DNA from 3 places in the Streptomyces sp. SID5469 genome. Region 1 is predicted to be linked to each of the others. Evidence: riboswitches for the same ligand, from Rfam matches in the RefSeq annotation. Region 1 holds a riboswitch; each other region holds the start of a gene.
What was found. Region 1 has a riboswitch for cyclic di-AMP ahead of GTY58_RS21495 (M23 family metallopeptidase). Riboswitches for the same ligand answer to the same signal wherever they lie in the genome.
Positions count from the first base shown of each region.

Region 2: another riboswitch for cyclic di-AMP. It lies ahead of GTY58_RS25410 (transglycosylase SLT domain-containing protein); the one in region 1 lies ahead of GTY58_RS21495 (M23 family metallopeptidase).
Region 3: another riboswitch for cyclic di-AMP. It lies ahead of GTY58_RS18105 (C40 family peptidase); the one in region 1 lies ahead of GTY58_RS21495 (M23 family metallopeptidase).

Region 1 is NZ_WWIN01000001.1:5,043,220-5,052,906, forward strand. Features, by position in the region: gene GTY58_RS21470 (hypothetical protein) at 570-1,994, shown strand; gene lhgO (L-2-hydroxyglutarate oxidase) at 2,164-3,372, shown strand; gene trmB (tRNA (guanosine(46)-N7)-methyltransferase TrmB) at 3,771-4,643, shown strand; gene GTY58_RS21485 (PrsW family intramembrane metalloprotease) at 4,708-6,069, shown strand; gene GTY58_RS21490 (aldo/keto reductase) at 6,109-7,053, opposite strand; gene GTY58_RS21495 (M23 family metallopeptidase) at 7,203-8,246, opposite strand; cyclic di-AMP (ydaO/yuaA leader) riboswitch at 8,258-8,415, opposite strand; tRNA gene GTY58_RS21500 (tRNA-Met) at 8,751-8,824, opposite strand; gene GTY58_RS21505 (dihydrofolate reductase family protein) at 8,937-9,687, opposite strand, start outside.
Region 2 is NZ_WWIN01000001.1:5,909,414-5,919,100, reverse strand. Features, by position in the region: gene GTY58_RS25435 (ABC transporter ATP-binding protein) at 1-800, opposite strand, end outside; gene GTY58_RS25430 (sigma-E factor regulatory protein RseB domain-containing protein) at 835-2,064, opposite strand; gene GTY58_RS25425 (CHRD domain-containing protein) at 2,340-3,368, opposite strand; gene GTY58_RS25420 (polyprenyl synthetase family protein) at 3,521-4,531, opposite strand; gene GTY58_RS25415 (CocE/NonD family hydrolase) at 4,823-6,877, shown strand; cyclic di-AMP (ydaO/yuaA leader) riboswitch at 7,218-7,383, shown strand; gene GTY58_RS25410 (transglycosylase SLT domain-containing protein) at 7,387-7,863, shown strand; gene GTY58_RS25405 (Cof-type HAD-IIB family hydrolase) at 7,881-8,693, opposite strand; partial or broken gene GTY58_RS40885 (phosphotyrosine protein phosphatase) at 8,846-8,935, opposite strand; gene GTY58_RS25400 (FAD-dependent oxidoreductase) at 8,993-9,687, opposite strand, start outside.
Region 3 is NZ_WWIN01000001.1:4,294,619-4,304,305, reverse strand. Features, by position in the region: gene GTY58_RS18140 (PspC domain-containing protein) at 1-372, opposite strand, end outside; gene GTY58_RS18135 (ATP-binding protein) at 515-1,840, shown strand; gene GTY58_RS18130 (response regulator transcription factor) at 1,837-2,568, shown strand; gene GTY58_RS18125 (hypothetical protein) at 2,914-3,636, opposite strand; gene GTY58_RS18120 (C40 family peptidase) at 3,878-4,942, opposite strand; gene GTY58_RS18115 (hypothetical protein) at 5,364-5,717, shown strand; gene GTY58_RS18110 (hypothetical protein) at 5,695-6,660, opposite strand; gene GTY58_RS18105 (C40 family peptidase) at 6,790-7,986, opposite strand; cyclic di-AMP (ydaO/yuaA leader) riboswitch at 7,994-8,185, opposite strand; gene GTY58_RS18100 (ATP-dependent DNA helicase) at 8,664-9,687, shown strand, end outside.

The DNA of each region.
Region 1 (9,687 bases):
ACCGTCTTGAGGATGCCCGCAAACAGCTGAACGCACCCGTCGGGCAGGCCAGTCGGGGTGAAACAGCGACGCGAATGCGCCCCCGATGCACTCCCCAAAAACACCTAACGCGCCCTCAAGTAGCGTGGTAGAGGCGGTAATCGCCCTCAAAGGGCACCGTCGAAAATCAGCCAAATCGACCGGTCGCCGCCACGGCCGAGCACGCTCCGTACAGGCTCTGCGCACCGTATGCACAACGCACAGTCCGGGAGGCGGAGTTCGCCTCCCGGACCGGTCCGCCGCCCGCGGGGATGTAGGCGGCGGTGTCCCCCAGCCCACTGGATCCAGTACAGCGGGCCGACCCACGCAGGTCCATGGAACCGCTCCCGCGATGGCCGGAGAAGAGCGCACGGACAGGCGCACAGCCACACAGCGGGAGCACGCCGCAACACTCCGTACTGTCGTGCGGACCACAATCCCGCCATCCGGAAGTACAGCCCTTAACGCTTGGGATCGGGCGAACTACGCTGGGTTTACGAATGCCGCATGGTTATGCCAGCGCGGCAGCCGTCTGTGTCGAGGGGTGGCGCATGTCCAGGGAGCAACGCGGGCCGAACGAAAAACTCGGCGCCGTTCTCGCCCTCGCGGGAATCAGCAACGCAGGACTCGCTCGTCGCGTCAACGATCTTGGCGCTCAACGCGGGTTGACTCTTCGCTACGACAAGACGTCCGTGGCGCGCTGGGTGTCGAAGGGAATGGTGCCCCAGGGCGCCGCCCCGCACCTCATCGCCGCGGCCATCGGCCAGAAGCTCGGCCGCCCGGTGCCGCTCCACGAGATCGGACTGGCGGACGCGGATCCCGCACCGGAAGTGGGTCTCGCCTTCCCCCGGGACGTCGGCCAGGCGGTGCGCTCGGCGACGGAGCTGTACCGGCTCGACCTCGCCGGACGCCGGGCCGGCGCCGGCGGCATCTGGCAGTCGCTCGCCGGATCGTTCGCGGTGAGCGCATACGCAACTCCCGCTTCACGGTGGCTGATAACCCCGGCCGACAGTTCGGTGGCGCGCGAGGCGAACCCTGGTGAGGAGGCCGGAGCACCGCTGAAAGTCGGCCACAGCGATGTGCAGAAGCTCCGTGAGGCGGCGGAGGACGCCAGGCGCTGGGACTCCAAGTACGGAGGCGGCGACTGGCGTTCGTCCATGGTGCCGGAATGCCTGCGGGTGGAGGCGGCACCGCTGCTGCTCGGCGCGTACTCGGACGAAGTCGGCAGGGCCCTCTTCGGAGCGAGCGCCGAGCTGACCCGCCTCGCGGGCTGGATGGCCTTCGACACGGGCCAGCAGGAGGCCGCTCAGCGGTACTACATCCAGGCCTTACGTCTCGCCCGCGCGGCGGCGGACGTGCCCCTCGGGGGGTACGTCCTCGCGTCGATGTCGCTCCAGGCGACCTACCGCGGCTTCGGCGACGAGGGCGTCGACCTCGCCCAGGCCGCCCTGGAGCGCAACCGCGGCCTGGCCACCTCCCGCACCATGAGCTTCTTCCGTCTCGTCGAGGCACGCGCCCACGCGCGCGCGGGTGACGCCCAGGCGGCCGGTGGCGCCCTGAAGGCGGCCGAGGGCTGGTTGGAGCGGGCCCGCGACGGGGACAACGATCCCTCCTGGCTCGGCTTCTACTCGTACGACCGTTTCGCGGCCGACGCGGCGGAGTGCTACCGCGATCTCAAGGCGCCGCGCCAGGTCCGCCGCTTCACCGAGCAGGCCCTGTCGAAGCCGACGGAGGAGTTCGTACGCTCCCACGGCCTGCGCCTGGTCGTGTCCGCGGTCGCCGAGCTGGAGTCGGGCAACCTGGACGCGGCATGCGAGCAGGGCGTACGGGCGGTGGAGGTCGCCGGGCGCATCTCCTCGGCCCGCACCACCGAGTACGTGAAGGACCTGCTGCACCGGCTGGAGCCGTACGGCGACGAACCGCGCGTGGTGGAGCTGCGGGAGCGCGCACGGCCGCTGCTGATGGCTCCGGCCTGAGAGCCCGGGCCGGCGCGGGCCGCACGTCCGCGCCGGACCCCGGCTCGCACCGTTCCCGGGTGCCCGACGTGACCGCGTGACCTGCTCGGCCCTCCGGGCGCCTCCACCAGGGTTTGAGGGCATTGTCAGTGGCGCAGTGCACTATCGAAGCCGGGAGGTGGAGCAGGTGGTGCAGAAGATCGCTTACGACTGCGATGTGCTGGTGATCGGTGGCGGGATCGTCGGCCTGTCGACGGCGTATGCGATCACGCGTGCCGCGCCGGGCACGCGGGTGACGGTGCTGGAGAAGGAGCAGGGCCCGGCCCGGCACCAGACGGGGCGCAACAGCGGGGTCGTCCACAGCGGGATCTACTACCGGCCGGGCTCCCTGAAGGCGCGGTACGCGGTGCGGGGCGCCGCCGAGATGGTGAAGTTCTGCACGGAGTACGGCATCGACCACGCGGTCACCGGCAAGCTGATCGTCGCGACGGAGCGGGCCGAGCTGCCCCGCCTGCACGCACTCGTGCAGCGCGGCCGGGAGAACGGGATTCCGGTGCGAGAGCTGGGCCCGGCCCAGATCGCGGAGTACGAGCCGGAGGTCCGCGGCCTCGCGGCCATACATGTGGGCACCACCGGGATCTGCGACTTCGTCGCGGTGGCCCGGCAGCTCGCGGAGTCGTCCGGCGCCGAGATCCGCTACGGGGCGAACGTCCTGCGCATCGACCGGCGCCCCTCGCTCGGGGTCGCCGTCCGCACGGGTGACGGAGCGGTCGTCCGCGCGCGCGTGCTGGTCAACTGCGCGGGACTGCACTGCGACGAGGTGGCCCGGCTCACCGGGGACGACCCCGGGATGCGGATCGTGCCCTTCCGGGGCGAGTACTACACGCTGGCACGCCCCGAGCTGGTGCACGGGCTGGTCTATCCGGTGCCGGATCCGGCGTTCCCGTTCCTCGGGGTGCACCTCACCCGCGGCATCGACCGCAGCGTGCACATCGGCCCCAACGCGGTACCGGCGCTGGCCCGCGAGGGATACGGCTGGGGGACAGTGCGGCCACGGGAGCTGGGCGCGACGCTGGCGTGGCCGGGCTCGTGGCGGATAGCGCGGCAGCACTGGCGGTACGGCGCCGGGGAGCTGCGGCGGTCGGTGTCGAAGGGAGCCTTCACCCAGGCGGTACGGCGACTGCTGCCGGCGGTGACGGAGGACGACCTGCGACCGGCGGCGGCGGGCGTACGGGCCCAGGCGGTGCTGCGGGACGGGACGCTGGTGGACGACTTCCTGATCCGGGAGGGGGCACGGGCGGTGCACGTACTGAACGCGCCTTCGCCCGCGGCGACGGCGTCGCTGCCGATCGGGCGGGAGGTGGCGCGGCGAGCGCTGGCGGCGCTGGCCGACACCTGAAAGCCGCGCCCTGCTCGGGGGTCGGCGTCGGGATCGGGGTCGGCGTCGGGGTCGGGGTCGGCGCGGGCGTCAGGGTGGCCGCCGCCGGTCACCGCTTGAAGGTCGCCCCGAGCCAGCGTCGAGGTGCCCCTCCGACCAGCCCCCGAAAATCCCCCAGGTCCGGCACCGGCACCGGCATCGCCAAAAGGGCCCCTGCCCCGCGCATCCCGAACCGAGCACCCCTGATGCCGCGCATCCTGAACCTTGATACCGCGCATCCCTGATGCCACCTCCCGAATCCCGCCCGGGATACCGCCTCCCGGATACCGCCCGCTCCGGGACGGGCCTCGCCCCCCGGCGGCAGCCGTCCCCGGTGGCAGCCGTCCCCGGCTGGGACAGCCCGTAAAATCGACCTCACTGTGTCTGACTCTCTCCACACCCCCGAAGAGCCCCGGCCCGGCCCCGGTGAGCAGCTCGCGCACGCCCACGACGGCTCGCTCCGTCACACCCGTGCCAAAGGCGAGCCCCGTTTCCCCGACGGGCCGAAGGCCGATCCCGCCGGATCGCACTTCGAGCGCCGGATCCGGAGTTTCCAGCCCCGGCGGAGCCGGGTGACGGCCGGGCAGGCCGACGCCCTGCAACGGCTGTGGCCCAAGTGGGGCCTGGACATCGACGGACACGCCCTCGACCTCACCGAGCTGTTCGGGAACACCCACCCCGTCGTGCTGGAGATCGGCTTCGGCATGGGCGAGGCCACCGCGCGGATGGCCGCCGAGGACCCGGACACCGGAATCCTCGCCGTCGACGTGCACACCCCCGGCCAGGGCAATCTGCTCAACCTCGCCGACCAGCACGGCCTGACCAACATCCGCGTGGCCAACGGGGACGCGATCATCCTGCTCCGCGAGATGCTCCCGCCCGACTCGCTCGACGGCCTGCGCGTCTACTTCCCCGACCCCTGGCCCAAGAAGCGGCATCACAAGCGCCGCCTGATCCAGCCGGAGTTCCTCACCCTCGCCGCGACCCGTCTGAGGCCCGGCGCGCTCGTGCACTGCGCGACCGACTGGGAGCCGTACGCCGAGCAGATGCTCGACGTCCTCACCGCGCACCCCGACTTCGAGAACACGCAGCCCACCGGCGGTTACGCGCCACGTCCAGGCTTCCGCCCGCTGACCCGTTTCGAGGGCCAGGGACTGGACAAGGGTCATGTCGTGAACGATCTGCTGTTCCGGCGCGTACAGCCCAGGGATCAGCACCGAGACCTGCCCCCGTCGGCGACCGAGGCCGACTGAACCAACCGCAGTCGGCGCCAGGCACCGTCGCGGGCAGCGCCCATCCCTCGTTAGGGTCGATGCCGTGGCCACCTGTCCCCCCTATCCGACGCACCCCACCGGCCCCGCCGGAGGTGTGCTGCGACGGCACACCCACTGGTGGCAACGGAGATGGGTGCGGTACGGGGCCCTGGTCACCCTCCTCGCGCTCTCCGGCCTCGTCATCCTGGCGCTCGTACGACAGCAGACGGGCACCGAGGGCTTCCTGGTGGGCCTGGGCCTCGCGGTCCTGCCGGTCCCGCTGCTCATAGCCGCGTTCCGCTGGCTGGACCGGGTGGAGCCCGGCCCCTGGCGCAACCTCCTCTTCGCCTTCGCCTGGGGTGCCTGCGCCGCCGCGCTCATAGCGATCGTCGCCAACAGCTTCGCGACGAGATGGATAGCGACCGCGACCGCCGACCCGACCAGCGCCGACACCCTCGGCGCGACCGTCATAGCGCCCGTCGTCGAGGAGTCCGCGAAGGCGGCGGCCGTACTGCTGGTCTTCCTGTTCCGCAGGCGGGACTTCACCGGGATCGTCGACGGGGTGGTGATAGCCGGGGTCACGGCCACCGGCTTCGCGTTCACCGAGAACATCCTCTACCTCGGCACCGCCTTCGGCACGGACCAGCTGAGCGGCGAGCGCGGCCTCGCCTCGGTGACCGCGGCGACGTTCTTCGTACGCGTCGTGATGTCCCCCTTCGCGCATCCCCTGTTCACCGTGCTCACCGGCATCGGTTTCGGCATCGCCGCGCTGTCGGCGGAGCGCCAGCATCTGCGCCGGGTGCTGGTCCCGCTCGCGGGACTGCTGCTCGCGATGGGCATGCACTCCGTCTGGAACGGCTCGTCCTCGTTCGGGGAATACGGTTTCTTCGCGGTGTACGCGTCCTTCATGGTGCCCGCGTTCGCGTTGCTGACCTGGCTGGTCATCTGGACGCGGCAGCGGGAGCTGCGGACGGTGCGCGAGGAGCTGCCGGCGTACGCGGCCGCCGGCTGGCTGTCCCTGCCGGAGCCGTTCCTCCTCAGCTCCATGCGGGCACGGCGGCTCGCCAGGGAGCACGCCGGGCACCACTTCGGGAAGGCCGCGGCCAGGTCCGTGGCGGAGTACGAGGCGTACGCGACGTCGCTGGCGTTTCTGCGGCACCGGGCGCACCGCGGTCGCGCGGAGGCGAATTTCGCCGTACGGGAGCGGGAGTTGCTCCACGAGCTGTGGAGCCGGCGGGGGGTGGCGCGGCCCGCGCTGGCGTATGCGGGGCGGGCGATGACGCCGGTGGCGGTGCAGCCGCCCTGGCCGGTCTACGGGTACACGGCGCGGTATGGGCAGCAGTCCCGCTACGGGCATCCGGGGTACGGGCAGCCGCCGTACGGAGCGGCGGCGCCGTATCCCGCGTACAACCCGTATCGGGTGTAGCGGGTACGGCACCGCCGAGGCGCGCCGGTGGGCCGTGTCTCAGGCGGAAGCCTGCGTCAGCTTCGACAGCTCCGCGTCCGTCAGGGTCAGCTCGCCCACCGCGAGCAGGGCGGGCAGCTGGTCCACCGTGCGGGCCGAGGCGATCGGGGCCGCCACCGTCGGCTGGGCCGCCAGCCAGGCCAGGGCCACCGTGGCGGCCTCCGCGCCACGCGCCCCGGCGATCTCGTCCAGGGCCGCCAGGACGCGCACGCCCCGCTCCGTCCCGAGGTGCTTGCCCGCGCCCTCCGCGCGGGCGGAGTCGACCTTCGTGCCCGGGCGGTACTTGCCCGTCAGGAAGCCGGAGGCGAGGGCGTAGTACGGGACGGCCGCGAGGCCGTTGCGGGAGGCGACGTCCTGGAGCTGGCCCTCGTACGTGTCGCGCGAGACCAGGTTGTAGTGCGGCTGGAGGGCGACGTACCGCGCCAGGCCCTCGCGGTCGGAGAACTCCAGGGACTCCTGGAGCCGCTCGGGGGAGATGTTGGAGGCCGCGATCGCGCGGACCTTGCCCTCGCGCACCAGCCCGTCGAGCGCGGTGATGATCTCCTCCACCGGCACCGACGGGTCGTCGTAGTGCGTGTAGTAGAGGTCGATGTAGTCCGTGTCCAGGCGGCGCAAAGAAGCCTCCGCCGCCGCCTTGATGTTGGCCGCGGCCAGCCCCTTGAACCGCGGGTGCGCGCCGACCTTCGTGGCGAGGACGACCTCGGAGCGGTTGCCGCGCGCGGCGAACCACCTGCCGATGATCGTCTCCGACTCACCGCCCTCGTTGCCGGGCACCCACGCCGAGTAGGCGTCGGCGGTGTCCACGAAGTTGCCGCCCCCGGCCGTGTACGCGTCCAGCACGGCGAAGGACTGCGCCTCGTCGGCGGTCCAGCCGAAGACGTTGCCCCCGAGGGAGAGCGGGAAGACCTCGAGGTCGGACGGGCCGAGCTTGCGAAGAGAAGTCATGCTCGATATCAACGACCGTGATGGAGCCACGTATTCCGGCCATCCGGCCGAAACGCCCGGCCGCCGAAGGGCCCGCTGAGGCATCCGGCCGAGCGCCCGTCTCCCGGTCACCCGGACTCCCGGACTCCCGGACTCCCGATGGTGGTGCCCTACGGGTTGAGCCCCTTGCTCTGGAGCCAGGCCGTCGGGTCGATCCCGGTGGCGTTGCCGCCGGGGTGCACCTCCAGGTGCAGATGCGGCCCGGTCACGTTGCCGGTCGCGCCCACGCGCCCGATGACGTCGCCCGTGGCCACCTTCTGCCCCACGCTGGCGCTGATCGAGGACTGGTGGCAGAACCACAGCTCGGTGCCGTCGTCGAGGGTGAGGATGGTGCGGTAGCCGTACGAGCCGGCCCAGCCCGCCTCCGTGATGGTGCCGCTGTGGATCGCCTTGATGAGCGTGCCGGTGGGAGCGGCGAAGTCGAGGCCGGTGTGGTAGCCGGAGGACCACATGGAGCCGGAGTCACCGAAGCGCGAGGTCAGCGTGTACGAGGAGGTCGGCAGCGAGTAGCTCTTGGCGAGCTGGGTCAGCCGCGCGGCCTCCTTCTCCGCCTCGATCTCGTCCTCCGCCTTCTTCTTCGCGGCGGCTTCCTTGGCCTTGGCGTCGTCCTGTGCCTTGGCGGCGGCGTCGGCGGCCTTCTTGGCGGCGGCGGTCTCGGCGGCGCGTGCGGCCGCCTGGTCGACCTGGTCCTGCTGCGACTCGGCCTGCTGGATGATGCGGGCGCGCAGGGCCTCACCGGCGTCCGCGCTGCCCGCGACCGTGTCGGCGGTGGTCAGGCCCGCGCTGGTGAGCGGGGTGGACGAGCCCTTGGGGGTGCTGGATTCGGCGCCTACGAAGGCCTTGGCCGATTCGGTGACCGACGACAGGTCGGGCATCGATATGGAGACGGGCGGCTTGCCGGTCTGCGCGGTGGCCATGCCGCCCGCGCCGACGGCGGCGATGACGCCGACGCCCAGAACGGTGGAGCTGCGCGCGAGTCCGCCGCCGCGCTGCTTGGCGACGCGGTGCCGGCCGCGCACGGGGCGAATGGACTCCGCGGTGGGATTCCACTCCTCCCAGGGGCCCTCGTCACCCCGGAAACCGAAGGTCTCCGACTCGTACGACTTCTCACTCGGTGCGAACGAGGTTTGCTGGGCAGGCCGGTTGGACGCCACGTGGGCGCGCTCCTTTCCTTCCTTCTGGCCTACCGGGTTAGCTGACGGGTTCGGAGCAGGAAGGTCTCCTACGCGCGTATACCTGCCGTGTTGCCACGGCGGCATCCGCGTGATTCACCCCAAGTTGATGGTTCCCCGGTTCCCTTGCAGGATTCGGCACACGCGCACGGAGCCATCTCTGGTGACGGCTGGGACAACCGCGCTGCGTTATCGAACGTTAATAGACACGGGCGTGGTATTCCAAGCGCTTCTTACTGATCGTTAACTACTTTTGGCCTGGACTTACGGGTCATGACCGGTGAAAAACGGGCGAGTTGATCGCACCTCAGGAACCCCACAGGTTTTGACGGTGCGTCAGCCGCTCCGCGGAGCGACACCCTTCGCTCACACCTGGTGACAATGAGCGAGAACGCCGTACGGATGCCGGGGCAAACGGCGTCGTACGGATGCCGGGGTACACGACTGAGGGCCGGAATCCATTGGATTCCGGCCCTCGGCCTTCAGTAGCGGGGACAGGATTTGAACCTGCGACCTCTGGGTTATGAGCCCAGCGAGCTACCGAGCTGCTCCACCCCGCGTCGTTGAAACCAGTGTACGCCATCCGCGGGACAGGAAGCACACGGGTTCACGCCCACGGGCCTTCACCACTGGTTTCCCTTGGGCGACCGCCGATCCCGGCCGGGGGCGGGGTCAGCCGAGCAGGTGCCGATTGGGTGCCGTCGCCCTGGCCTCGTACTCCGGAAGGACGACCACATCCGCCCCCTCCGCCACAAGAACCCCGCTCCCGTCCGCCGCCGCCACGAACGTGTCCGGCTCGCGCCACGCCGTGACGACCCGGCGTACGCCCGCGTCGAGGATCAGGCGGGCGCAGGGCCGCGGCCGTGAGGTCCGGCGGGCGCACGGCTCCAGGCTGCTGTAGACCGTGGCGCCGGCCAGCCGGGGATCCTCGGCGTCGAGCTTCGCCAGCGCGGCCTCCTCCGCGTGGACCACCGGGTCGCCGCCCTCCCGGGAGTGGCCGCGCGCCAGCTCCGTACCGTCGGCCGCGACGATCACCGCCCCCACGCTGAACGCGGTCCGGGACGGCGGACACCGGTCCGCCAGTTCGCAGGCGAGCGCCAGCCAGTGCCGGTCGGCGGCGGTGGCGAGCCTCCCGGTGCCCGGTGCCGTGGGGACGTACCGCATGAGGACGACGTCCCCCACCGGCCGTGTCTCCACGAGCCGCATCCGGCCGGGCGGATACCCGCCGGACCCGAACATCCGCGGCGCCTGCGCCTGTCCGACGAACAGCGGCGCGACGGCGAGCTGGAGTTCGTCCGCGAGCCCCTGCTGGAGCAGCTGCGTGTGGACGCGGCCGCCGCCCTCGACCATCAGCCGCCGTACGCCCTTCACCCTCCCCAGGTGGTCGAGGACCGCCCGCCACTCCAGTTCGGCACCCACGGCG
Region 2 (9,687 bases), 870 kb from region 1:
CGTCCGCGCGCCCCGGCGGCGAGATCCGCCACCGCGCCCTGGGTGATCAGACGTCCCTGCGCCATCACCGCCGCGTGCGTGCACACCTGCTCGATCTCGTCGAGCAGGTGGGAGGAGAGGAAGACGGTGGTGCCGTCGGAGGCCAGCTCCCGCACCAGGGAACGGATCTCGCGCATGCCCTGCGGGTCGAGGCCGTTGGTCGGCTCGTCCAGGACGAGGAGGCGGCGGGGCTGGAGGAGCGCGGCCGCGAGCCCGAGCCGCTGCTTCATGCCCAGCGAGTACGCCTTCGCCTTCTTGCCGGCGGCGGCCGTCAGGCCCACCCGGTCCAGCGTGGCCGCGACCCGCGTACGCCGGGTGCGCGGGTCGGCGGTCGGGTCGGCGGCGTCGTACCGCAGGAGGTTGTCGCGCCCCGAGAGGAAGCCGTAGAGGGCCGGGCCCTCGATGAGGGCGCCGATGTGCGGGAGCACGGTGCGCGCGGAGCGGGGCATGGGCCGCCCCAGGACGCGCGCCGTGCCCGAGGTCGGCTCGATCAGGCCCATCAGCATGCGGATGGTGGTGGTCTTGCCGGAGCCGTTGGGCCCGAGGAAGCCGAAGACGCTGCCCGCCGGGACGGTCAGATCGAGCCCGTCGACGGCGAGCTGTCCGCCGCGGTAGCGCTTGGTGAGGGCGCGGGTGACGATCACCCCGTCCCCCGGGGCGTCACCCGCACCCGCCGGCCCCGGCTCCGACTCCGACTCCGGAGCCGACTCCGGCTCCGGGCCCGGCTCGGGGCCCGGCTCCGCGGCGGACAGTTCCTCCATACGCTCCCTCACTTCGCCGAGCCCGACGCGGCACTCACTTTCCGGCGTTCGCCGCCTTCACCAGCGCGTCCTTGGTGACCGCACCCGCGTACACCTTGCCGTCGTCCGTGATCAGCGCGTTGACCAGGCGGGTCGAGAAGACCGTGCCCGAGCCGAACGAGCCGCTGACGTGGTCGCCGAGGGAGTTCAGGAACCCGGAGACGTCGCTGTTGCCGGACGAGTCGGAGCCGGTCGGCAGGCCCGAGCCGCCTCCGTCGTCGAGCCGGACGATGGTGCTCCAGCCCTTGCCCATGGTCTTGAGACCGTCGAGACCCGCGCCGAGGTCCTTGCCGGAACCGGGCTTCCCGGAGTGCTCGGGGACCTTCGCCCCGTCACCGTCCTGGGTGACCTTCGTGCCCTTCGGCGGCGTGAAGTCGAACGTCGACGCCGACGGCTTGGCGAAGGTGACCTGGGTGAAGCCCGCGTCCACGACGGCCGCGCCGCCCTTGGCCGGGGTCAGCGTGAACTTCAGCGGCAGCCCCGTCTTCGCGTCCACCGCGATGGTGATCGCGCCGACCGTGGAGCCGGACTGCTTCGGCTTGATGACCAGCTTGTACGCGTCGCGGCCCGCGACCTGGGCCGTGCCGTCGACCGCCACGGACGTCGTGTCGTCGACCGCCTTCAGCGCCTCGTCGGCCATCTCCTTCGGCGTGGCCGGCACGTCGTCAGGCCGGGCCTTGTCCGACTTCTCGCCGCTCGCCGCGTCCTTCGCGTGGTACGCCTCGTTCGACGCGCTGTCGTACGCCCAGACGTCGGCGCCGTTGCGGATGATGCTGTACTCGGCGGCCTTGTCCAGGAGCGAGAGCTTCTGCTTGTCCTCGCCGTCGGCCGCGACGCGCAGCGTGTGCGTGCCGGAGGCCAGCTCCATCAGCTTGGCCGAGGGGTCGGCGGACGAGCCGTCCCCGCCGGAGCCCTGGGCCGCGCCGGACAGGAAGCCGCTCTCCAGCCCGCCCAGGTCCGGCAGGCCCAGGTCGGTGCTGATCTTCACCGTGCCGGACAGCTGCTGGACGTCCGACTTGGCGATCTTCTCGATGAGTTGCTGTGCGGTGATCTTCGGCAGGTCCGGGTCGCCGGAGTCGGCGAGCGCCGGGACGAGCCCGATGGTCGCCGCCGCCAACCCCACCACCGTGACCGGGACGACGTACCGCGTGGCCTTGCGTCGGCCGGCGCGCACGTCCTCGGCCTCGTCGGCCCTGGTGCTGTCGTCGGATTCGTACGGTGCCATGTGTGCCTTACCTCCGTCGTCGGCGGCGGCCTACCGTCCTGCACTTCCCCCGAGCTCGGACTTCGCTCGCGCGGGGAGGTGCCCCCACCCTCTGGCCGCCATTCTCACCCGAATTGCTGTGAAGTGGTGACTTCCATATGACCAAATCGGCCGCGAAGAAGCGTCAGACCCCGGGCTCAACTCCGTGTACTGCTGGGGTATGACATGACAGGGGTGACGCCTCCCCCGACCCGTAGGGGTCGTGCGGGGCAGGCGCCACCCGGGTGACCTCCTGGTCAGCGCTGCACGAACACGTAGTCGGCCTGGTACGGCACGCCCACGACCGTGCCCGGCGAGCAGGAGCCGGCCGGGGCTACCCCGCCCACGGTGTTCAGACGCAGGATCTCGGCCGTGTGGGCCAGCAGCCCCCGGTGCTTGCCGGACCGGGTGGCCTTGAGGTCGAGCTCCGGGATGTTCTTGTCGCCGTTGGCCGTCTTGCTGATGAGCGTGCCGGTGACGGCGCTGCGGTCGGGGGCGACCCACTGTGGAGTACCGGAGTTGGGCTTCACGAACGAGTGCGCGATGTCGCCGCCGAGCCGCGCGGCGACGTCCCGCTGGGCGAACGCGTAGCCGCCGCCCTCGGCGGGCTTGCACTCGTAGATCTGCTTGCCCTTGACCACCGATGCCTGGAAGTTGTTCAGGGCGTGCCGGAAGTCGAAGGCGGTGGTGACCTTGTGGAGCTGGCCGCGGACGGCTCCGCCCGGGAACTGCGCGGTGTGCAGATTGGCGTAGAACGCCCCCGGGTCGGTCTTCAACTGCGAGAGCAGCGCGGCGTCCTTGACCTTGACGGACCCGACGACGCTGTGGTGCCGGACGCCCTTCTCCAGGAGCTCGCTGAAGTCGATCTTGACGCCGCCGTTGGTCCCCTTGGCGCCCTGGTGGATGTGGAGCAGGGTCGGCTTTCCGGTGCCGCGCCAGGTCACGGCGACGGACACGGTGTCCCCCTTGACCCTGATGAACTCCAGGGCCGCGCCGTCCTTGTCGCCGACGGCGGGACCGCCGGCGACCGGGACCTCGTTGGCCCCTCGGAGACTGGCGGCGAGGATGGCGCCCCCACTGCCGCCGCTGCCGCCGACGGCACCGCCCTGCGTGACGATGCTCTGGCCCCCGTGCCCGGTGTGGGCCGTGCCGTGGCCCGCCCCGCCGTTCCCGCCGGCGGCGACCGCCGGGATGACGGCGGCGGCCACTCCGGCCGCGGCGGCCACCGCGACACCGGTGATGATCAGGTTCTTGCGGCGCTTCGCGAACGTAGCGTCAGTACCCATGATCGGAAAACTCCCCGTTTACCGACTGACACCCCCTGTGTCAGCTTCTGTGCGGGAGTACGGAATGAATCTCAGCCTGGACTCATTCTAAGGATGTGACCTGCATCACAACACGGACGACCTGCCGGTATCGGGCAGAAACCAACCCGGCCTCACCCGGCCCGGTGCACCACCGCGTCGCACAGCTCGATCAGCGCGGCCTTCGCGTTGCACTCCGCCAGCGGCGCCAGGGCGGCCCGCGCGTCCTCCACGTACCGCACGGTGTCCTTGCGGGCCTGCTCCAGCGCGGGGTGCGCCCGCAGCCGGGTCAGCGCCTCCGCGTGCCGCGCGTCGTCCGTCAGGTCGGAGTCCAGCAGCTCGCACAGGGCGATGTCCTCGGCCAGCCCGAGCCGGGCCACCCGCTCCCGCAGCCGCAGCACCGGCAGCGTCGGAATGCCTTCGCGCAGATCCGTGCCGGGCGTCTTCCCGGACTCGTGCGAGTCGGAGGCGATGTCGAGCACGTCGTCGGCGAGCTGGAAGGCCACGCCCAGCCGCTCCCCGTACTGCGTGAGCACGTCCACGACCGTCTCGTCGGCCCCGGACATCATCGCCCCGAACCGGCACGCCACCGCCACCAGCGCCCCGGTCTTGCCGCTCAGCACCTCCAGGTAGTGCTCCACGGGGTCGCGGCCGTCCATCGGCCCAGCGGTCTCCAGGATCTGCCCGGTCACCAGCCGCTCGAACGCCTCCGCCTGGACGCGCACCGCCTCCGGGCCGAGGTCGGCGAGGATGTGCGAGGCGCGGGCGAAGAGGAAGTCGCCGGTGAGGACCGCGACCGAGTTGCCCCAGCGGGCGTTCGCGCTGGGGACCCCGCGTCGCACGTCCGCCTCGTCCATGACGTCGTCGTGGTACAGCGTGGCGAGGTGGGTCAGTTCCACCACCACGGCCGAGGGCACGAGCCCCGGCGCGTACGGATCACCGAACCGCGCGGCGAGCATCACGAGCAGCGGCCTGAACCGCTTCCCGCCCGCGCGCACGAGATGCTGCGCGGCCTCCGTGATGAACGGGACCTCGCTCTTGGTGGCTTCGAGCAAACCCTCCTCGACAGCCGCCAACCCGGCCTGGACATCGGCTTCGAGAGCCTGGTCCCGCACGCTCAGCCCGAACGGCCCGACGACGGTCACGAGGGGTCTCCTGTCTGCTGACGTCTACTGACGATCACACGGTCGGTCTCAAGGTCGGTCACTAGCTCGATGACGTCGCCCGTCGAACACTCGCGCTTGTCGAGCTGTTTGTCGATCTGTCGCTGCCATCACTCAAGTCAGCGTATCCGGTCACGTTTCGATCACCACGAGCGCCCACGGTTCCAGGCCGGGCGGTATCGGATCACGACCGGTATGTTCTTGATCAGGTGATAACAAGGTATATGTAGCGATACAAACGGGAGTGGATACAGTGTCCCGTAGGTCACCCCGATGAGCGCGCGCATCCGGACGTCCTTTCCCTACGAGACCACCCACGACGACCTCCTCGTCCCGCTCCAGGACGGAACACGGCTGTACGCGCGCGTGTGGCGCCCGCTGACCGGCGAGCCGGTCCCCGCCCTGCTGGAGTACCTCCCGTACCGCCTCACGGACGAGACCGCCGCCCGCGACTGGCAGCGCCACCCCTGGTACGCGGGTCACGGCTACGCCTCCGTCCGGGTGGACATCCGCGGGCACGGCAACTCGGAGGGCATGCCGGGCGACACCCACGCGGAGGCGGAGGCGGCCGACGGGGTGGAGGTGATCGAGTGGCTGGCGGCCCAGCCCTGGTGCAGCGGGCGGGTCGGCATGTTCGGCATCTCCTGGGGCGGCTTCGACGCCCTGCGGATCGCGGCCCGCGCGCCCGAGCCGCTCAAGGCGGTCGTCACGGTCTGCTCGCCGGACGACCGCTACGACCACGACGTCCACTACCGGGGAGGCTCCGTCCTCGCGGTCGGCATGCACGCCTGGGCGGCGACGATGCTCGCGTTCGCCTCCCGCCCCCCGGACCCGGCGCACGTGGGCGCGGTGATGTGGCGGGACATGTGGACCGAACGCCTGGAGTCGGTGACCCCCTTCATCCACACCTGGCTGGAGCACCAGACGCGGGACGGCTACTGGCGCCCCGGCGGCGTCCGCGAGGACTACGGCGCGATCAGGGCCGCCGTCCTCGCCGTCGGCGGCTGGCACGACCCGTACCGCGACACGGTGCTGCGGCTGGTCGAGTGCCTTCCGCCCGATCGTGTGCGGGGGCTGATCGGCCCGTGGTCGCACCAGTACCCGGACCGCGGCCTGCCGCCCGGCCCGGCGATCGGCTTCCTCCAGGAGACGCTGCGCTGGTGGGACCACTGGCTCAAGGACACGGACACGGACACGGACACGGACACAGGCACAGGCACGAACGGAGTGATGGCCGAGCCGCTGCTCCGCTCGTACATCGGCGACTCGCATCCTCCGGCGACGGTGTACGACGTCCTGCCGGGCCGCTGGGTGGGGGACGCCGCGTGGCCGTCGCCCGCCGTGACCCCGGTGTCGTACGGGCTCCAGGGCGCGCCCGTGCTCGTCCGGTCGCCGATGCACACGGGGGTGGACGCCGGCCGCTTGCTGCCCGTGGGGAACGACGCCGACCTGCCGCCCGACCAGCGCGACGAGGACGCGAAGTCGGCGTGCTTCGAGTTCGAAGTGGCGGCGGAGACCTGGGTGCTGGGGCGGCCGAGGGTGCGGCTGCGGCTGACCTCGTGGGCACCCCGGGGGCAGGTGATCGCGCGGCTGTGCGAGGTGTTCCCCGACGGCTCGTCGACCCTCCTCACCCGGGGCGTCCTGAACCTGTCGGCACGCCACGGCCGTGACCGCGCCACGGCATGGCAGCCGGGCGCGACGGAGGACGTGACCTTCGAGCTGAACGGCATCGGACACGCCTTCCCGCCCGGCCACCGCATCCGCCTCGCGGTCTCCTCCGCGTACTGGCCGTGGATCTGGCCGCAGCCGGGCTCGGAGGCCGGCTTCACACTGGACCCGGCGGGCAGTGCGCTCCAACTGCCGGTGCGGGCAAGGGAGTCGGACCCGGCCATTCGCTTCGAGGAGCCGGAGCAGGCCGAGCCGCTCGGTGTCGTCAGCCCGGTCACTCTCGACGAACCCCGGCCGGAGCGGCTGGTCGTACGCGATGTGGCGGCCGGCCGGTGGCGCCTGGAGGACGACCCGCGTTTCGAGGACGACCCGCGTCACGGCGGTACCCGGGTGTACCCCGACGGGCTGGAGCTCACCGAGGACGCCCGGGAGACCTACACGGTCGACGCGTCCGACCCCCTGTCGGCCCGCACCCGCTCGGACTGGTCGATCCGGCTGCACCGCCCGGACCTGGCGTGGGACGCGAGCGTGCGGACGCGGTCCGAAGTCACCTGCGACGCGGCGGACTTCATCACCTCGGACGAGGTGATCTGCAAGGACGGTGACGAGGTGGTGTTCCACCGGACGTGGCGGAAGAGGATTCCCCGGACAGCGGGATAGCCGGAACTGTCCGAAATGGCATGAAGTATCCGCGCTTAGCGCGCGGTGGGCGCTCCAGGAAAACCGTGCCCGAGTTGCCCGTATTGGGTGGTAGCTCCGTAAAATTCCATCCACGCACGTGAATTGGGTCACGCGGGCGTGGATCGCCACCCCACATCCGGAACGTCAACTTCCCCTTTGCGAAAGGCAAGTTGACCCCTGTCTCCCTAATGCATCAAATGATCCTTTTGCCTGGCATCAAGGTCAAATACACCGTGCTGTGATTTCGCCACTTGTTCCCGACATGTGCTCTCGCATACGTTCCGGACCCGGGCGGATCGCCAAATCCTGCCGCCGCCCGATCAATCCACCACTCACTCACGCACGGCAGGAGCGGGGAAACCAGGTAAGTCGCCGTCCGGTCACCACGCCGGAGCGGCTCGGGGTGAAGCCGCGTCCTCGGACGCGGCCGGGCATCTCCAGCCCGAACCCGACAGCTCACCTCGCAGGCGCCGGAGAGGAAATTCGACATGCCCGCGTTCGCCATGCCCGCCCGATTCGCCCGCACCCTCGCCGTCGCGGGAACGGGTGTCGCCGTCCTCGCCCTGCCGCTCCTGGGGGCGACCGGCGCGTCCGCCGCCACCCCCGCCACCACCGCGGCCGCTCCGTCCTCCGCCGTGACGTACACCAACAACCTCGACGGCTGGATCCGTGAGTCCCTGGACATCATGGCAAAGCACAACATTCCGGGCACGTACAACGGCATCTACCGCAACGTCATCCGCGAGTCGTCCGGCAACCCGCTCGCCATCAACAACTGGGACTCCAACGCCGCGAAGGGCACCCCGTCCAAGGGTCTCCTCCAGGTCATCGACCCGACGTTCGCCGCGTACCACGTGCCCGGCACCGCGTTCGACCCCTACAACCCGGTGGCGAACATCACGGCGGCGTGCAACTACGCCGCCGCGAGGTACGGCTCGATCGACAACGTCTTCGGGGCGTACTGAGCCGACCTTCCGGCCGCTTACCGGCCGGGGAACAACCGCTCGAGGACGACGGCGATGCCGTCGTCCTCGTTCGACGTGGTGATCTCGTCGGCGACGGCCTTGAGCTCGGGATGGGCGTTGGCCATGGCGACGCCGTGGGCCGCCCAGTCGAACATGGGGATGTCGTTGGGCATGTCGCCGAAGGCGATGGTCCGCGCCGGGGTGAGGCCCAGGTGATCGGCGGCGAGGGCGAGCCCGGTCGCCTTGGTGATGCCGCATGGCTGGAGTTCGACGGTGCCGGGTCCCGACATGGTGACCGTGGCGAGCGAACCGACGGCTCCGCGGGCCTCGGACGCCAACTCGTCGTCGGAGAGCAGGGGATGGCGCAGCAGGACCTTGCTGATGGGCTCGGTCCACAGGTCGTCCCGCCGCGGCACCCGTACGGCCGGAAGCGTCGGGTGCGGCATGAGATAGCCCGGCTCGATCAGCGTCAGCCCGTCCACGCCGTCCTGGTCGACGGCCGCGTACACCTCTCCGACCTCGGCCTCGATCTTGCCGAGCGCGGTCTCGGCCAGCTCACGGTCCAGGGTCACCGACCACAGCAGACGGTTCGCGCCGGCGTCGTACAGCTGCGCGCCCTGTCCGCACACCGCGAGCCCCCTGGTGCCGAGGGCGTCGAGCAGTGGTCGCACCCTGGGGGCCGGCCGTCCCGTCACCACGAGGTGCTGGGCGCCGGCCCCGGCCGCCCTCGCCAGCGCGGCGAGGGACCGGTCGGAGAACGTGTCGTCGCGGCGCAGCAGCGTTCCGTCCAGGTCAGTGGCGATGAGTGAATATGCGGTGGGAGCGGCCATGATCGAGAGGATACGGATCGAACGCCCCATCGGCCCGGCGGGAACCGGACGACGTCCGGTATCTCGTGCGCAACGACGCCCGTCACAGGGGCCGTTGATCGCGGGGGCGTTCGGCCGCGGGGGCCGTTGACCGTCCGGCGGGGTCGGTGGGACAGCTCGGCCGGCAGACCGCCCACCCGCCGTTCGCTCTCGTCGCGGACCGGGCGTACGGCGTCGACGCCCTGACCCGCCGGGTCGTCGAGCGTCCGGCCGAGGAAGGGGCGCGATTCCCGGCGCGCCCCTTCGGTGCGGCCGCCGCCTCAGCCGTGCGCCCCCGCCAGGTGCTTCGCCAGGCGCGGGGACGCGAACTCGGTACCGCACACGAAGCGCATCACCGGTCCGTACGACGCCGCGGCCGGCAGGCCCGTGAAGTACAGGCCCGGCACGGACGACCGGAACCCCGCGCCCAGTTTCGGCGTGCCCCGGCTCACCACCAGTTCCGTGCGCAGCTCGTGCCCGAGGAAGTCCATCGCGGCGATGTCGACGCGGTAGCCGGTCGCCGCGATGACATGGTCGGCCGGCAGCTCCTGCGTACGGCCGCCGTGTGTCCGGAGTGTGAGGACCGGTGATCCCTCGGACGCGTGGGCGCGGGCGACGGACGCCACCTCACGCACCTCCACCTTGCCCTCGAAGCGGTCCCGCAGCCACCATGCGCCGAGCGGGCCGAGCACCCGGCGTACCAGGTAGTGGCGGGCCTCGGCGGGCAGATACCGGTACGGGTGGGGGTAGTAGCTCAGCGCCCACAGCGACCAGGCGCGGCCGAAGGGCGACTCGGGGCGCAGCCTCGGCTGCTTCCACGGCGGCGCGCCGAAGGACACCCTGCCCCGGCCCCGGGAGACCACGCGCACGTGCGCACCCGCCTCGGCGGCCAGCGCGGCGGTCTCCAGCGCGGACTGGCCCGCGCCGACGACCACGAGTTCCTTGCCCGCGAACCGGCTCAGGTCGTGGTGCTGGG
Region 3 (9,687 bases), 750 kb from region 1:
CTCCTCCTCGTCGTCGTACGGGACGAAGAGCCAGACGAAGCCGTAGAAGATAAGGCCGAGGCCGCCGGTCGCGGAGAGCACCGCGAGCACGATCCGGAAGATCACCGGATCCATGTCGCACTGCCGCCCCAGCCCCGCGCACACACCCCCCAGCATTCTGTGCCGCCGGTCGCGGCGGAACCTGGGCGGGGCCGTCGGGGCCGTCGCCTCGGACGCGGCAGCGTCACCTGACGGGCCGGCGGACGGCGCGGCGTCCCGTGGCTCGGCCGCCGGTGGTCGGGCGCCGTGGTCCGCGCCGGGCTCCGGACCACGGCCGGTGCCGGGGCCCGGACCGGGGCCCGGCTCCGGTGCCGCGTGCTGCTGATCTGTCATGTGTATATCGTCGCCGCCGCGGCCGCCCGGCGGCAGTCGGGATGACCCTGGCGGAACCCTGATATCTGCCCTGACGGGGGCGGCGGGAAGTGTTCGATCAGCGGTCTTTCGAAGATCAGGGGAGTCTCGGGGGTAGACCCTGATGCCCGGGTGGGCCGGTCGTGTGAACATCGATGGCATGCCGGACGCCGCAGCAGTGCCACTCGCCGACCCGCGGCTCCCGCGCAAGCTCTACCGCAGCAGTGACGGACGCTGGCTCGGGGGCGTGGCGCGGGGGCTCGCCGGGCATCTCGGTCTGCCCGTGATCTGGGTGCGGCTCGTGTTCGTCGGCCTGTTCATGGCGGACGGGCTGGGCGCGCTGCTGTACGCCGCGTTCTGGTTCTTCGTGCCGCTCGGCGTGGGCGGCGTCGACGCCCAGCGCCCGCCTGCCCTCACCACCGAGACCGCCGCGGACGGCCGTCGCAGACTCGTCGCCCGCAAGCCCGACAAGGGACAGATCGCCGCTCTGCTCCTCATGGTCGTCGTGGCGATGGTCTTCGTCGGCAAGGTGAATCTCGGCGGCGGAGCCAAGGCGTATCTCTGGCCCACCGTGCTCGTCGGCGCGGGAGTCGCCCTGGTCTGGCGCCAGGCGGACAACGCACGGCGGGCCCGCTGGGTGGAGGTCGGCCGCCGCCGGCGCACACTCACGCTGCTGCGGTCCGCGGCCGGTGTCCTGCTGGTCACCGCCGGTGTCTCCGGCATCTTCGTCCTACAGGGCTCCGCTGCCCACCTCGGCTCGGTGCTCCAGGCGGCGCTCGCGGTCCTGGTCGGCATAGCGCTCCTGGCCGGCCCCTACCTCGTACGCATGACACAGGACCTCTCCGAGGAGCGCCTGATGCGTATCCGCGCCCAGGAGCGCGCGGAGGTCGCCGCCCACGTCCACGACTCGGTGCTGCACACCCTGACCCTGATCCAGCGCAACGCGGAGAGTGCGAACGAGGTGCGGCGCCTCGCCCGTGCCCAGGAGCGCGACCTGCGCGCCTGGCTCTACAAGCCCGAGGGAACCGGCAAGGACGAGGCCGACGAGCCGGACACCCTCGCCGAGGCGGTCCGGCGCAACGCGGCGGAGGTGGAGGACAAGCACGGTGTCCCCATCGAGGTCGTCATAGTCGGCGACTGCCCGCTCGACGAGGGCCTGACCGCACAGATGCAGGCCGCGCGGGAAGCAATGGTGAACGCCGCCAAGTACGGTGGCGACGGCGGAGCCGTACAGGTCTACGCCGAAGTCGAGGGCAGGACGGTCTTCGTGTCCGTTCGCGACCGGGGCCCCGGCTTCGACCTCGACGCGATACCCGGCGACCGCATGGGCGTCAGAGAATCGATCATCGGCCGCATGGAGCGCAACGGCGGAACGGCACGGCTGCGTGCGGTGCCCGACGGCGGTACGGAGGTCGAGTTGGAGATGGAGAGGGCGGAGAAGACGTCATGAGTGACGCGAAGGAGCCGAGCGGGTCGGCCGAGCCGAACGGCGGCGTGACCGGAGCGGACGCCCCCGGGCGGCATGTGCGGGTCGTACTCGTGGACGACCACCGCATGTTCCGGACGGGGGTGCAGGCCGAGATCGGGCAGACCGAGCGCACCGGCGTCGAGGTGGTCGGCGAGGCCGCGGACGTCGACCAGGCGATCACGGTCATCACGGCCACGCGCCCCGAGGTGGTCCTCCTCGACGTCCATCTGCCGGGCGGCGGCGGGGTCGAAGTCCTGCGCCGCTGCGCGCCGTTGATGGCCGACGCGGAGCAGCCGGTCCGTTTCCTCGCCCTGTCCGTCTCGGACGCGGCGGAGGATGTGATCGGCGTCATCCGCGGCGGGGCCCGCGGTTATGTCACCAAGACCATCACGGGCACGGACCTGGTCAACTCCGTCTTCCGCGTTCAGGAGGGCGACGCGGTCTTCTCCCCGCGCCTGGCCGGCTTCGTCCTCGACGCCTTCGCCTCGACCGACGCCCCACCGGTCGACGAGGACCTGGACCGCCTCACCCAGCGCGAGCGCGAGGTCCTGCGCCTGATCGCCCGCGGCTACGCGTACAAGGAGATCGCCAAGCAGCTGTTCATCTCCGTCAAGACGGTCGAGTCCCATGTCTCGGCGGTGCTGAGGAAGCTCCAGCTGTCGAACCGTCACGAGCTGACCAGATGGGCCACGGCCCGCCGACTGGTCTGACCCGGCTGGTCTGCCCCGACTAGTAGGACGCGACCGGCAGGACATGGCTGGTCTGACCCGACCGGTCTGACGATGGGGTGGGTGCGCGGCGGCCGGTCACCCGGTTTCCGCCTGCGTGGCGGCAACGCCGGGGCAGATGACGGGACATGCGGGCGGGGGAGTGGCGGGGCAGGGACAGAGCCGGCGCATCCGCTGTCCTGGCACCGCAGGCGGCCGGGCCGCCGGGGCTGCCGCCCGGCTGCGTCGCGTCACCGGACACGGCCGGGGCCCCCGCTGAGGGAGTGACGGCGATCGGCGAGGCGCTGCGGGAGGTCGGCTGAGAGACGTACCTCCCGGACCTCAAGGTCACCGACCGTTCGACGCTTCCCCCGACGCCGGTCCGGCCCCGGGTGCTGCCCCCGGCCCCGGTGCCGCCCCCAACCCGGGAGCCGGCTCCGCCCCTGACCGCACCCCCGGCCGCGGCCGCAACGCCCGTACCGCCCACCGGTAATGACGTACGGCCTTGCCCACGCCGATGAGGCCGGTCAGCCACAGGATCAGGCCGATACCCATCCCCAGGGCGACATCGCCGTAGGTGCCCCCACCGGGCTTGGCGTCGGCCGTCGCCGCGAACGACGACCACAGGCCGATCGCGCAGACGCAGAGTGAGGAGAGCAGCCAGAAGAGGCTGAGGCCGGGGGCGCGGAGACGGGCGTCCGTCGGCGGGTGGCTGTCCAGCCGGAGCCAGTCGTCCAGAAGTTGGTGTATCCGGCCGTCGCGGCGGACGGCGAGGCTGACCGTGACGAGCGAGGGGGTGAGCGCCGCGAGGCCCAGAATGGCGAAGAGCGGGCCGAGGACGAGGCTGGTGGGGTCCTCCTGCTCGATCTGCTGCAACGGCAGGACGAGCAGCGCCCAGCCGATGATCGCCGTGACCGCCAGCAGCCAGAGCAGCAGCACCCGGTGCACCCCAAGACTCCGTCTGCGCAGCTCCTCCAGCGCCCGCCACCGGTCGGCCAGCAGCGCCGAACGGTCCGGCCAGGTCCGCAGATGCGCGGGCGGCGGCGGAGGAGGCAGCGTGGAGCGGGGCATCGGGGCCTTCCCGGGCGGGCACCGCGGGGGGCGAGGCCGCGGCGGCAACGGACGGAGCACGGTTCGCGAACGGGGCGAGCGTCGGGCGGTGCTGTAGGGCGGTGCTGTTCGCGCCGACGGTATCGCGCTGCCGTGTCCCCGACGCCCACGCGCCGACGTACCTGTCCGGAAGCCTCCCCCATTCCGCGGACAGGGAGAGGCTCTCGCCGCGCCCCCGACCGCCTCGGTGCGGGAGGCGTCCTCACACCACCCGAGTGGCCCCCGCGAACGGCATCTCGTCGATCGGCGCCAGCCGTACCGGTGCGGTCGGATTCGGCGCGTGGATCATCTGTCCGTGCCCCACATAGATCCCGACGTGACTGATCCCGGAGTAGAAGAACACCAGGTCACCGGGGAGGAGTTCGGAGCGGGAGACGCGGCGGCCCGTGTCGATCTGGGCGTAGGTCGTGCGCGGCAGCGAGATACCGGCCGAGCGGTACGCCGCCTGCGCCAGGCCCGAGCAGTCGAACGCGTCGGGGCCGGTCGCGCCCCAGACATAGGGGCTGCCGAGCTTCGCGTACGCGTAGGAGACCGCGGCCGCCGACCGTGAGTTGGGCGCCTCGGCGGTCGCGGCCGACAAGGAGGCCGGCCCCAGGTCCCGCGCCGCCGAGCGCGAGGCATGCCCGGCGCCCCCCGCCGTGTCCAGCTGCGCCCGCTGCGCGTCCGTCAGCCGGGACAGCAGCCGCCGAGCCTCGGTCAGCTTCGTCGTGACCGTCTTCCGCTGCCGCTTCAGCTCCGTCTGCCGGGACTTCAGCGAGGCCAGCTCGACCTGCGCCGCCCCGCGCAGCTGTTCGATCTCCCGCAGCTGCTTCCGTACGCGCTCCACGGCCGTGGCCTGCCGGCTCCCGGCCCGCTCGGCGACCGCGGCCCCGTCCAGGTACTGCTTCGGGTCGGAGGAGAGCATCAGCTGCACCGCGGGGTCGAGGCCGCCCGAGCGGTACTGCGCGGCCGCCACCGAACCCAGTGCGTCCCGGGCCGAGTTGAGCCGTTCCGTCCGCCGTGCCGCCTCGTCGCGCAGCGCATTGAGCCGCCGCTCCGCCTTGTCGGCCTTCTCCTTCGTCCCGTTGTACTTCTCGGTGGCGGCCTCCGCCTGCTCGTACAGCTTGTCCGCCTCGGCCTTGACCTGTGCCGGAGACAGCTGCGGCTCGGCGTGCCCGGTCCCGTCGAACGCGGTCGCGGTCGCCGCACCCGCGAGGGCGACCGTGACGGCGGTACGGGCCGTATGACCGCCGAGGGAGCGCTGTCTGGGCTTGCGGTGTGCTGCCACGAGGGCCCACATCCTTCCGTACGACCGCCGGGACGCGAGCGGTCAGCGGTTACGCGTCCGGCGGCGGCCCGCACAGGGGGAGCAGGCCGCCGCCGGACCTTTCGGCGGTGGTGTCCGGCTGCCGCCCCTGGCCCGGGCGGCGGTGGGGAGCCGGTCACCTGGTGGAGGACGCTAAACCTGACGGCGAGGGCCCCGTAACGCAATGTACGGAACTGGCGTGAGGAGACTGCCAGGTGACCGTATGTGACCGTGATCCCGGACCAGGGACGCCGACTTCACGCAGGGTGATGACCGATGTGGCGGTTCCGCGGGCGCGCAGGTGCGGCGGGGTGCTAAGGGATGCATATATGCGAGGACCGGGGTCCCTGGGTGGTGGGCCGGTGTCAGGGGGCACGAGCCCCTCTGATTAGGCTCCGGCCTCATGGACGTACTCATCCATCTCTTCGTCGGCCTGCACATCATCGGCATCGCCGCGCTCCTCGGCGGTTTCCTCACCCAGATGAAGGCGATGGGCCGGGGCACGGCCCGCTTCGTTCCCGGGATGCTGCACGGCGCGCTGACCATGCTGGTCACGGGCGTCGCCCTGGTGGGCCTCAACCAGGCGGACGACCACTCGGTCAACACCATCAAGATCGGCGTGAAACTGGCGCTGCTGATCGTCATCCTCGGCCTGGTCTACGTGAAGCGCGACGAGGAGCAGGTCGACAAGGGGCTGTTCGGCCTGGTCGGCCTGCTGACCACGGCGAACATCTTCATCGCGGTGCTCTGGACCTGATGTCCACGACGGCGGCCGCGCAGACGGCCGGCCACACCGCCACCGCGATCCACAGCAGGACCTGCCCAGGCCCCCACAGCCAAGGGACGCCGAGCACGATGGCGACGGACAGCACCGCCACCGCCGTCATCGCCATCGGGAAGACCGTCGCCCAGCGCCGGACGTCGTACGCCGGCCGCGGCCACCGCAGCTCGGCCGCCCACAGCACGCAGTACCAGCCGAGGGCGAGCACGAGCAGCGCGGCCGTCACGGTCCGCAGCACGCCGTTGTCGTCGTCGTTCCAGAGGTAGGGGCCGCCGCTGCGGCGGGCCGCGACGAGCTGTGCGCCGGCCAGCGCGGAGAGGGCGAGCGCACCGCCCGCGATCCAGTGGTCTCCGGCGCCTTCGGCGACCTGCCGCAGGTCGAAGCGCCACAGGGCGACGGCGTACAGGACGAGCCCCAGCCAGAAGAACACCAGCGCCGTGTGCGCGAGCCACGCCACCCCCAGGTCGGCCGCCAACGTCGCGCCGAGCAGGGCGAGCCCCTGCGTGGCCACACACGCCAGGAGCACCACCCCGGGCATGTGCCGTTCCCAGCGCCGTACGACAAGGAAGAGCAGCCCCGGCCACAGTGCGGCGGCCAGGGCCAGCAGCGCCTCGGCCAGGCCCTGCCACCCCAGCGCGGACAACCGGGTCCCGAGGACGGCGGTCGCGGCCACGGCGGTGAGCGCGGCCGGTGTCCCCGCCTCGGCCGCCCACCGTTCCCGCTCGCGAAGCAGCCGTACGGTGAAGTCCGCGGCGAGCGCGAGCCAGGCCGCTCCGGCCGCCACCAGCGCGATGCGGGACAGGACCTCGTGTCCGGTCAGATGCAGTCCGACCGACACGACGCCGGTCGCCATCACGGCGGCTCCGTCGGCGGGCGGGAGCGGCGCCCACCAGGTGCGGGGCTGAGGGGTGCCTGGCATGGGCCCGATGCTAGGGACGTACGCGCGCATGGCGGTACGGGGCACGCGCGCGTGGCGCACGAAAACCGGTCACGTGCGCGTGGCGCACGAAAACCGGTCACGCGCGTGCGCCGCGGGGGAATGCGTGGGCTAGGCCGGCCGCACCACGCTGTGGATCGCCGACTCGCCGTCGTAGAAGATCGACTCCTCGCGGACGTACGCGCCCGGCTTCGGGGCGTGGATCATCATGCCGTTGCCGATGTAGAGGCCGACGTGGCTGATGTCGTCGTAGAAGAAGACCAGGTCGCCCGGCTGGATGTTCGAGAGGGAGACCGTCGTGCCCGCGTTCACCTGGTCATAGGTGGTGCGTGGAAGCGTGACGCCGGCGGCCTTCCACACCGCCTGGGTGAACCCCGAGCAGTCGTACGAGCCGGGACCGGTGGCGCCCCAGACATACGGCTTGCCGATCTGCGCGCGGGCGAAGGCGAGGGCCTTGCCAGCCTTGGTCGAGTACGACGATCCGGCAGACCCCGTGGACCCCGTGGACCCCGTGGACCCCGTGGAGCCCGTGGCGCCGGTGGCGCCGGACGTGCTGCCGGTTCCGGACGCCGGGTCCTGCTGGGCGGTCTGTTGCGCGGCCGCGGCCTGCTGCCGCGCCAGTTCCTCCGCCTTGCGGTCGGCCGCGGCCCGCTTCTCCTTCTCGATCGCCGCGAGCCGCGCCTTCTCCTCGGCGGTCAGCTTCGACAGCAGCTCGCGCGCCGTGGCGAGCTTGTGCTGGACGGTCGCCTTGGCCGTCTTGAGCGCACTCTGCGACTCGGTGAGGGTCTCCAGGCTCTGGGACGCCTCCTGTCGCTTCGTCGTCGTCGCGGCCTGCTCGGTGACGTAGGCGTCGACGGCGTCCTTCTGGTGGTCGGTCAGCCGACTCATCAACTGGGTCTGGTCGAAATAGTCCTGAGGACTGTCGGCCAGCAGGAAGGTCGTGGTGTCGGGTGCGGAGGCCCCGGTCCGGTACTGCGCCGCCGCGAACGAGCCGAGCCGCTCCCGCGCGTCGTTGAGCTTCTGGGTGCGCTGCGCGACCTCGTCGAGGAGGGTGCCGACGCGCGTGCGCTGCTTGGTGGTCTTCTCCTTGGCCGCGTTGTACTTCTCCGTGGCCGACTCGGCCTGGCGGTAGAGGTCGTCGACCTTCTTCTCGACTTCTTCGAGACTCGGCTTGTCGTCGGCCGGGGGCGCGGCGTTGGCCGTCTGGGAGAGCAGGGCCACGGAGGTCAGAGCCGCCGTCGCCAGGCCCGGGGTCCGTATGCCTGCCATGCGCGTGCCGGCGGGACGCGGCTTTCGGTGCGGCGCCATGAAGGCGTCTCCTTCCGTGTTCCGCCTACCGAGTTAGCTGTCGGGTTCGGGCGCGTGCTTCGGAAGGTTTGCCCTACGGTCGTTGCCCTTCAAGGCGGTTGAAGCCCTTCAAGGCGGCTGAGCCGATTCACCCCGAGGTCGGTTGGGTCCCCGGCTCCAGCTGCCACGGGCGGCACGCCGGACTCGGCGGAGGCCGCGCGGCCCGGCGATGTTCGCCGGTGGGGGTCGTGCGGCCTGCCGGGCACGGTAGCCAACTCGTGTGGCCTGTGTGAAGTTTGATGCGCGATATGCCCGATACATTTTCGTGACCTTAGCCACGGGGGTCGCTGCCCGCGGGCAATCGGGATGGGTCTGGGGTGAGTTGTCCGGACGTTGTCGTGGTGGTAGGTGGCGGGAGTGGGGTGGAGTGGGGTGGAGCGGGGCGGGGCCTGGGGGAGTGCGGCGCTGCTGGGGCGTGCGCTGGGTGGCTTCTCGCCCGGCCGATCTCTTCCGGTCAGTCGCCGGCCGTAACGCGGCAAATGCGGACAGTGGTGGGGTGTTGGGTGATCGCAATCGGAAGATCGTCGACTTCAGCGGCCCTCCGCGGTCCCTCGAGGCACCGAATTGCGGCCCATCGGGGCACCGAGTTTCTGGGGCGGCGACCGGTTGTCGGTGGGGCAGCCTAGACTCGGAGAGCGATGAGCAGCCTCTTTGATGACAGCTTCCTGGCGGACCTCAAGCCCTCGCGGGCCCACGAGGAGGAGCCCCCGCCGCCGCCCGAGGACGATCACGTACCGGAGTCGGTTCCGGACGATCTGTTCGGCGGGAAGTTCGACGTGCCGCCGGACCGGGACACGTACTACCGCGACGGAGCCCCCCGCCCCGCCGTGGACCCGGCCACGCTCCTGCACGGGCTGAACGAGAACCAGCGCGCGGCCGTGGTGCACGCCGGTTCCCCCCTGCTCATCGTGGCCGGTGCCGGCTCCGGCAAGACGCGCGTGCTCACGCACCGGATCGCGCACCTGCTGGGTGAGCGCCATGTGCACCCCGGCCAGATCCTCGCGATCACCTTCACCAACAAGGCCGCGGGCGAGATGAAGGAGCGCGTCGAGCAGCTGGTCGGCCCGCGCGCCAACGCGATGTGGGTGATGACGTTCCACAGCGCGTGCGTGCGCATCCTGAGGCGTGAATCGAAGAGGCTCGGGTTCACCTCCTCCTTCTCGATCTACGACGCCGCCGACAGCAAGCGTCTGATGGCCCTGGTCTGCCGCGACCTGGACCTCGACCCCAAGCGCTTCCCGCCGAAGTCCTTCAGCGCCAAGATCTCGAACCTGAAGAACGAGCTGATCGACGAGGAGGACTTCGCCGCCCAGGCCGCAGACGGCTTCGAGAAGACCCTCGCCCAGGCGTACGCCATGTACCAGTCGCGGCTGCGTGAGGCCAACGCGCTCGACTTCGACGACCTGATCATGACGACGGTCAACCTGCTGCGGGCCTTCCCGGACGTCGCCGAGCACTACCGCCGCCGTTTCCGCCACGTCCTCGTCGACGAGTACCAGGACACGAACCACGCGCAGTACGCCCTGGTCAGGGAGCTGGTCGGGGTTCCGGGACCGGGTGGCGGCGCCCGCCCGGAGGACGAGCCGCCCCGCGAGGACGACCTCGAGCCCGCCGAGCTGTGCGTCGTGGGTGACGCCGACCAGTCGATCTACGCCTTCCGCG